One region of the Streptomyces sp. NPDC127129 genome, then DNA from elsewhere that is predicted to be linked to it. Evidence: riboswitches for the same ligand, from Rfam matches in the RefSeq annotation. Region 1 holds a riboswitch; the other holds the start of a gene.

Evidence for each region. Region 1 has a riboswitch for cobalamin ahead of cobN (cobaltochelatase subunit CobN). Riboswitches for the same ligand answer to the same signal wherever they lie in the genome.
Region 2: linked by a shared signal. The riboswitch ahead of ACFVGW_RS29415 (energy-coupling factor ABC transporter permease) and the one ahead of cobN (cobaltochelatase subunit CobN) in region 1 are both predicted to bind cobalamin.

The regions. Positions count from the first base shown of each region.
Region 1 is NZ_JBHXTV010000006.1:283,885-287,621, reverse strand. It holds gene cobN (cobaltochelatase subunit CobN) at 1-2,092, opposite strand, end outside; cobalamin riboswitch at 2,129-2,268, opposite strand; gene ACFVGW_RS14320 (cobalamin biosynthesis protein CobG) at 2,312-3,737, shown strand, end outside.
Region 2 is NZ_JBHXTV010000017.1:172,123-175,859, forward strand. It holds gene ACFVGW_RS29400 (energy-coupling factor ABC transporter ATP-binding protein) at 1-625, opposite strand, end outside; gene cbiQ (cobalt ECF transporter T component CbiQ) at 622-1,371, opposite strand; gene ACFVGW_RS29410 (energy-coupling factor ABC transporter substrate-binding protein) at 1,378-1,779, opposite strand; gene ACFVGW_RS29415 (energy-coupling factor ABC transporter permease) at 1,779-2,477, opposite strand; cobalamin riboswitch at 2,506-2,730, opposite strand; gene ACFVGW_RS29420 (PTS-dependent dihydroxyacetone kinase phosphotransferase subunit DhaM) at 2,816-3,229, opposite strand; gene dhaL (dihydroxyacetone kinase subunit DhaL) at 3,226-3,737, opposite strand, start outside.

The DNA of each region.
Region 1 (3,737 bases):
GCGTACCGCCCCAGATCTGCCGGGCGCGCAGGATCGAGAGCACCAGGTTCACACGCTCGGGACCGGCCGGCGCCCCGCCGAGCACATGCAGACCGTCCCTGATCTGGGCGTCCTTGACCTCGCACAGCCAGCCGTCGACGTGCAGCAGGAAGTCGTCGAAGCCGTCGTCCTCCGGGCGGGCCTCCAGGCCCAGGTCGTGGTCGAGCTTCGCCGCCTGGATCAGCGTCCAGATCTGCGCGCGGATCGCGGGCAGCTTGGACGGGTCCATGGAGGAGATCTGCGCGTACTCGTCGAGCAGCTGCTCGAGGCGCGCGATGTCGCCGTACGAGTCGGCGCGCGCCATCGGCGGCACCAGGTGGTCGACCAGCGTCGCGTGCACGCGACGCTTGGCCTGCGTGCCCTCGCCCGGGTCGTTGACCAGGAACGGGTAGACCAGCGGGATGTCGCCGAGCGCCGCGTCCGGGCCGCAGGCGGCGGACAGGCCCGCGTTCTTGCCGGGCAGCCACTCCAGGTTGCCGTGCTTGCCGAGGTGGACCATCGCGTCGGCGCCGAAGCCGCCGTCCTCGGCGCGCGCCGCGATCCAGCGGTAGGCGGCCAGGTAGTGGTGGGACGGCGGGAGATCGGGGTCGTGGTAGATCGCGATCGGGTTCTCGCCGAAGCCGCGCGGCGGCTGGATGAGGACCAGCAGGTTCCCGCGCCGCAGGGCGGCGAGGACGATGTCGCCCTCGGGATTCCGGGACCGGTCGAGGAACATCTCGCCGGGCGCCGGACCCCAGTGCTCCTCGACGGCCTCGCGCAGCTCGGCCGGCAGCTGCGCGTACCAGCGCTTGTAGTCGGCGGCCGGGATGCGGACGGGGTTCTTGGCCAGCTGCTCCTCGGTCAGCCAGTCCTGGTCGTGGCCGCCCGCCTCGATCAGGGCGTAGATCAGCTCGTCGCCGTCCCCGGAGACCAGCCCCGGGATCTCCTCGACCGGGCCGAAGTCGTACCCCTCCTCGCGCAGGCGCCGCAGGAGCGCGACGGCGGAGGCGGGGGTGTCGAGACCGACCGCGTTGCCGATCCGGGAGTGCTTGGTCGGGTACGCGGAGAGGACCAGGGCGAGCCTCTTCCCGGCGTTCGGGATGTGCCGCAGGCGGGCGTGGCGTACCGCGATCCCGGCGACGCGCGCGGCGCGCTCGGTGTCGGCGACGTACGCCGGAAGTCCGTCCTCGTCGATCTCCTTGAAGGAGAACGGGACGGTGATGAGCCGGCCGTCGAACTCGGGCACGGCGACCTGGCTCGCGGCGTCCAGCGGGGAGAGGCCCTCGTCGTTCTCCTCCCAGGCCGCGCGCGAGCCGGTGAGGCAGAGCGCCTGCAGGATCGGCACGTCGAGGGCGGCGAGCGCGCCCGCGTCCCAGGCGTCCTCGTCCCCGCCCGCCTGCGCCTCGGCGGGCTTGGTGCCGCCGGCCGCGAGGACGGTGGTGACGATCGCGTCGGCCGTACGCAGGGTGTCGAGCAGCTCCGGCTCGGGGGCGCGCAGGGAGGCGACGTACAGCGGCAGCGCACGGGCGCCCGCGTCCTCGATCGCCGCGCAGAGCGCGTCGACGAAGGCGGTGTTCCCGCTCATGTGGTGGGCGCGGTAGTAGAGCACGGCGACGGTCGGGCCGTCGGTGGCGCGCGATTCCCGCTCCAGCGGGCCCCAGGTGGGCGCGGCGGCCGGGGCGTCGAAGCCGTGACCGGTGAGCAGCACGGTGTCGGAGAGGAACCGGGCCAGCTGCTCCAGGTTGGCGGGGCCGCCGTGCGCGAGGTAGGCGTGGGCCTCGGTGGCGACGCCGACGGGGACGGTGGAGGCCTCCATCAGCTGGGCGTCGGGGGCCTGTTCCCCGGAGAGCACGACCAGCGGCTTCTCCGTCGCCCGCAGGGCGTCCAGGCCGTCCTCCCAGGCACGCAGACCGCCGAGAAGGCGTACGAGAACGAGGTCGGCGCCGTCCAGCAGCCCGGGCAGGTCGTCCAGGGCGAGACGGGAGGGGTTGGCGAACCGGTACGCGACGGGGCCGCCGGCCGCGCGGGCGCTGAGCAGGTCGGTGTCGGAGTGCGACAGCAACAGAATTCGCATGCGTGCGCAGGCCTTCCTCGGGGTTGTCCGCGCCCCGGGTGGTCGTATGGACGGCAGGAGTTCCTGACTCACCCGGCCCCTTCCGGGGCCCGGCTCACAGTGGCGGGACCGCGCCGGATTCTCACCGGGCTTCCTCCCCGGGGTCCTGGGACCCCATGCCGTTCTGCATAGTAGATCGTGCGCTCGGCGGCCCGGGTGGTCACCCGGATTCACGTCGGTATGCTCGCCGCCATGCCGCCCACCACGCCCCCTGCGCCCAACCAGGGCGAACCTCTCATACGGGACCGTGGCGACGCCTGCCCCGGGGCGCTCCGACTGCACCCCGCCGACGACGGCCGCCTGGCCCGACTGCGCCTGCCCGCAGGACTGTTGACGTCTCGTCAGGTCGAGGTACTGGCGGACGCGGCGGATGCGCTCGGCGACGGCCGGGTGACGGTGACGTCCCGGGGGAACGTGGAGCTGCGGGGCCTCGGCGAGGGCTGCGGCGCGGAACTGGCGGACCGCCTGGCCGAGGCGGGCCTTCTGCCCTCGACCACCCACGAACGCGTCCGCAACATCGTCGCCTCCCCGACGGCCGGACTGGACGGACTCGGCTACGCGGACGTGCAGTTGTGGGCCCGGGAGCTGGACGCGCTGCTGTGCGCGGAAGCCTGGACGGCGGCCCTCTCGGGCCGCTTCCTCTTCGCCCTGGACGACGGCCGCGGTGACGTGGCGGGCCTCGGCGGAGATGTGACCTTGATCGCAGAAGCGGGGCCCTCGGCGGGCGGGGGCGACGCGCTCGTGCATGTCGGCGGGCAGGCGTTCCGCGTCGCGGGCGCCGACGCGCCGCGCGCCGCGCTCGCCGCGGCCGACGCCTTCCTCCGGGCCGCGCAGGCCGCCGGGAACGGCGCCTGGCGCGTACGGGAACTCCCGGGCGCCGCGGGAGGGCACACCGGCGCCCGTACTGATCCGGACGCCGGCCGAACGACCAACGGCCCGACGACCGACAGCACGACGGTCCACGGCACGACGGCCGGCAGCACGACGGCCGACAGCACGACGGTCCACGGCACGACGGTCCACAGCACGACGGCCGGCAGCACGACGACCCACGGCCCGGTCGGCCGTCCCGGGCCGGACGCCCGCGCCGCCGGCCGGCCGGCTGCGGACCGCCCCGTGGACGCCGCCGGCGGGTCCTCCGCCGCCCCCCTCGATCTCGCCGCCGCGTTCGCGCGGGCCGGGGTCGGAGCGCGCGCCGTCGTGCCCGCGCCGCCGGTGCCGCACGCCGGGCCGCCCGTGCCCGGAGCGCTCGGTGGTCGCGCGCTGCACGTACTCGCGCCCCTCGGGCGGCTGACCGCCGCCCAGCTGAGGGCGCTGCTGCCCGCCGACGAGGTGCGGCTCACGCCGTGGCGCGGGGCCGTCGTCGTCGGGGCCTCCGACGGGCGGCTGCCGGAGCTCGACGCGGCCGGGCTCATCACCCGGCCCGCCGACCCCTGGGCCGGCGTGAGCGCCTGCACCGGGCGGCCCGGCTGCGCCAAGTCCCTCGCGGACGTGCGCGCCGACGCCACCCCGGGCGACGGCGGTCTCCCCGTCCACTTCTCCGGGTGCGAGCGGCGGTGCGGCCACCCGCAGGGCCGCACCTGGGTCGACGTCGTCGCCACCGCCG
Region 2 (3,737 bases), on a different contig from region 1:
AGCGCAGCGCCAGATCGACGTCGTGGGTCGCCATCACGACCGTCGTACCCGAGTCCCGCAGCCGGCCGAGCACCTCCAGGAGCCGCTCCTGCCCGTGCGGGTCGAGCCCCGCCGTCGGTTCGTCCATGATGAGGACCCGCGGGCGCATCGCCACGGCGCCCGCGATCGCCGCCCGCTTGCGCTGTCCGTACGAGAGCAGATGGGTGGGCCGGTCCTCCAGCGCGACGATGTCCAGCGCCTCCAGCGCCTCGCGGACCCGGAGCCGTACCTCCTCCTCCGGCAGCCCCAGGTTCATCGGGCCGAACGAGACGTCCTGCCCGACCGACGCGGCGAAGAGCTGGTCGTCGGGGTCCTGCACGACCAGCTGCACCGTCGTACGCAGCCGGGTCAGCCCCTTCCGGTCGTACGAGACGTCCTCGCCGTCCAGCCGGAGCGCGCCGCTCCCGCAGCGCAGGCCCCCGCTCAGCAGCCTCAGCATCGTCGTCTTGCCGCCGCCGTTGCGGCCGAGGAGGGCCATCGCCCGGCCTTCCGGCACGGCGAGGTCGATGCCGTCGAGGACGACGGGCCCGTCCTCGTACGCGAACGTGGCCTTCACCAGTTCCAAGACAGGTGGTGCAGGACTCACGGCAGGGACCTTTCCAGTACGAGGGTGAGGGCGACGAGACCGGCGAGCAGGCCGGCCGTCGACGCCAGGAAGCGGCCCGAGACCGCGGCCTCGGGCACCAGGACCCGCAGCGTCCCGTCGTACCCCCGGCCGGCCAGGCCCGTCTGCAGGCGCTGTGCCCGGTCGAAGGCGCGGACGAAGGCCGTGGCGCCGAGCCCGGCGAGGGAACGCCAGGCCGCCGCCCGCGTGGTCAGCCCGAGGCGGGCCGCCTGCGCCTGCCGGATCTTGGATATCGCATCCAGAAGAAGAAAGCTGATCCGGTACATCACCAGCGCCACGTCCACCACGGGCGCCGGCACCCCGGCCCGCACCAGCCGGGGCAGGACGTCCGAGACGGGCGTCGTGAAGGCGAACAGCAGCACGCCCAGCGACGCCGACGAGGTCCGCAGCAGCAACTCGCCCGCGTGCACGGGCCCGTCGTGCGCGAGCGCCACCAGGCCCCGGTCCCCGCCCACCTCGAAGAGCAGCGGGACCGCGCCCGTCACACAGAAGCCCAGCGGGATGCGGAAGGCGCGCCACAGCTGACGCCCCGGCACCCCGGCCGGTCCGAGAAGGACCGCCAGGGTGGCCGCCGCGACCAGTACGGCACCCGGCCACGGCGGCAGGCACACCGCGCAGAGCGTCAGGCCGAAGCCGAGCGCCGCTTTCTCGCACGGGTGACGGCGGCGCCAGCGACTGCTGTGCGCCGCTGCGTCGATCGGCAGCACCGGCGGCTACTCGTCGCCGGACGTGGCCGCGGAGCCGGCCGTGGACGTGGCCGCGGAGGCGGGGGCCGGCGCGGGCGCCGGCACGGACCGCGACGACGTGGCGGCCGCGCGGGCCTCGCCCTGCCTGCGGCCCCTGTGCAGGCCGAAGTAGTAGGCGAGCACCCCGGCACCGAGGGCCGCCTGAAGGGAGAAGAGCGCCGACTCGATCTCACCGGACGGAGGCTCGTAGAGCGGGGAGAACCACGGCTCGTAGTCGGGATCGATCTCCGTGATCGCCGTCTCCGCCTCGGCGTCGGCGCCGGTGAACGGCTCCTCCTTGTGGTCGCCGAGCCCCAGGAGCAGCGGGAGGACGGCCAGTGCCCCGACGACGAGCAGCAACAGTGTGTTGATCTTCGCGTTCCGGCTCATCAGGCGCTCGCCTCCGCGTTCTCGTTCTTCTTCCGGGACGGGAGCAGAACCCCGAGGCGGGTCAGGTCCGCCTTGCTGGACTGTGTGAGCAGCCGCATGACGAGCACCGTCAGCAGGCCCTCGCTCACGGCGAGCGGCAGCTGCGTGACGGCGAAGATGGAGCCGAACTTGGCCAGCGCGCCGAGCACGCCGCTGCCCGGGTCCGGGAACGCCAGCGCGAGCTGGACGCTGGTCACGCAGTACGTCGACAGGTCGGCGACGAACGCCCCGAAGAACACGCTCACCATGAGCGGGACGTCGAAGCGGCGCAGCAGCCAGTACGTACCGAAACCGGCCCACGGCCCGACGATCGCCATCGAGAAGACGTTGGCGCCGAGCGTGGTGAGCCCGCCGTGGGCGAGCAGCAGCGCCTGGAACAGCAGGGTGATCGTGCCCAGGACCGCCATCACCGGCGGCCGGAACAGGATCGCGCCGAGACCCGTACCGGTCGGGTGCGAGCAACTGCCCGTCACCGAAGGGATCTTGAGCGCGGACAGAACGAAGGTGAACGCACCGGACGCACCGAGCAACAGGGTGGACTCGGGATTGGCCTTGACCTCACGGGTCAGCGCGCGGACACCGTGGACGACGAAGGGGGCGGACGCGACGCCCCAGGCGGCCGCGTGCACAGGGGGCAGATACCCCTCGGCTATATGCATGGTTGGGAGACCCTCTCCAGCACCTCGTGGATGGACAACGCACCCTGGCCGGTCTCCTGGCTGACGGGTCATGCCGCCGCGGCTCCGCCTTCCCACACCCCCGCGGTCTCCCGCGGCGGTCCAGTGGCTTCCCCGGAGGGATGGAGCCGGACTTCCCGATCACAGTGGCGAGGGCCGCACCGGTACCGCACCGGTTTCCCGTACACCAAGGCGCTGTGACATTAGTGGGTTGACCAGCTACATCACAACACGGGAGGCGCCGCGGACGGTGTGTGACGGATCTCCCGCACGCCCCACGCACCCCTGTCGCCCCCGCGCACGCCTCCCGCGCCCCCGTCTCACTCCTTCCGGTACGTGTACGCCTCAGAGGCCGCCGCCACCACCGCGTCCAGGTCCCCTCCGGCGCTCGCCGTGACGAGCGCGGCGACGGCACCCTCGACGAAGGGGGCGTCCACGAGCCGTGAGCCCTCGGGCAGCTCGTCTTCCTCGGCGAGCAGCGCCTTGACGGTCAGGACGGCGCTGCCGAGGTCGACGAGGAGGGCCACTCCGGCGCCCCCGTCGACCGCCTTCGCCGCCTCGGCGATCCGCTCGGAACTCGTGCCGAGACCCCCGTCCGGAGTGCCTCCGGCGGCGGCGACGGGAGCGGTCGCACCGCCGCCCGCGAGCCCCTGGGCCAGGGCGGCGACGGAGTCGGCCACGGCCGCGCTGTGCGAGACGAGCACGATGCCCACCGTGCCCTGCCGGCCGGTCATGCGGCGGCCACCTCCGCGAGGGCGGCGATCAGCAGGGCCGACGAGGTGGCCCCGGGATCCTGATGCCCGATGGAGCGTTCGCCCAGATAGCTCGCCCTGCCCTTGCGCGCCTGGAGTGGTACGGTCGCGAGCGCGCCGCGCCCGGCCGCGTCCCGGGCCGCGGCGAAGGAGCCGCCGAGCGCCTCGGCCGCGGGAGTGAGCGCGTCCAGCATGGTCTTGTCCCCGACCTGGGCACCGCCGAGCTGCGCGACGGCGGCGACACCGGCGGCCAGGGCCGTGGCCAGCTCCTCCCGCGTCACCGAAGCGCCCTCCCCGAGCGCCTTGCCGGTCCGTCGCAGCAGCGTCCCGTACAGCGGACCCGACGCACCCCCGACCGTGGAGATCAACTGCCGCCCCGCGGCTACGAGTACGGCCCCCGGAGTCTCGGGCGGATCCTTCTCCAGGGCGTCCGTCACGGCGGCGAACCCCCGCTTCAGATTGGCGCCGTGGTCCGCGTCGCCGATCGCCG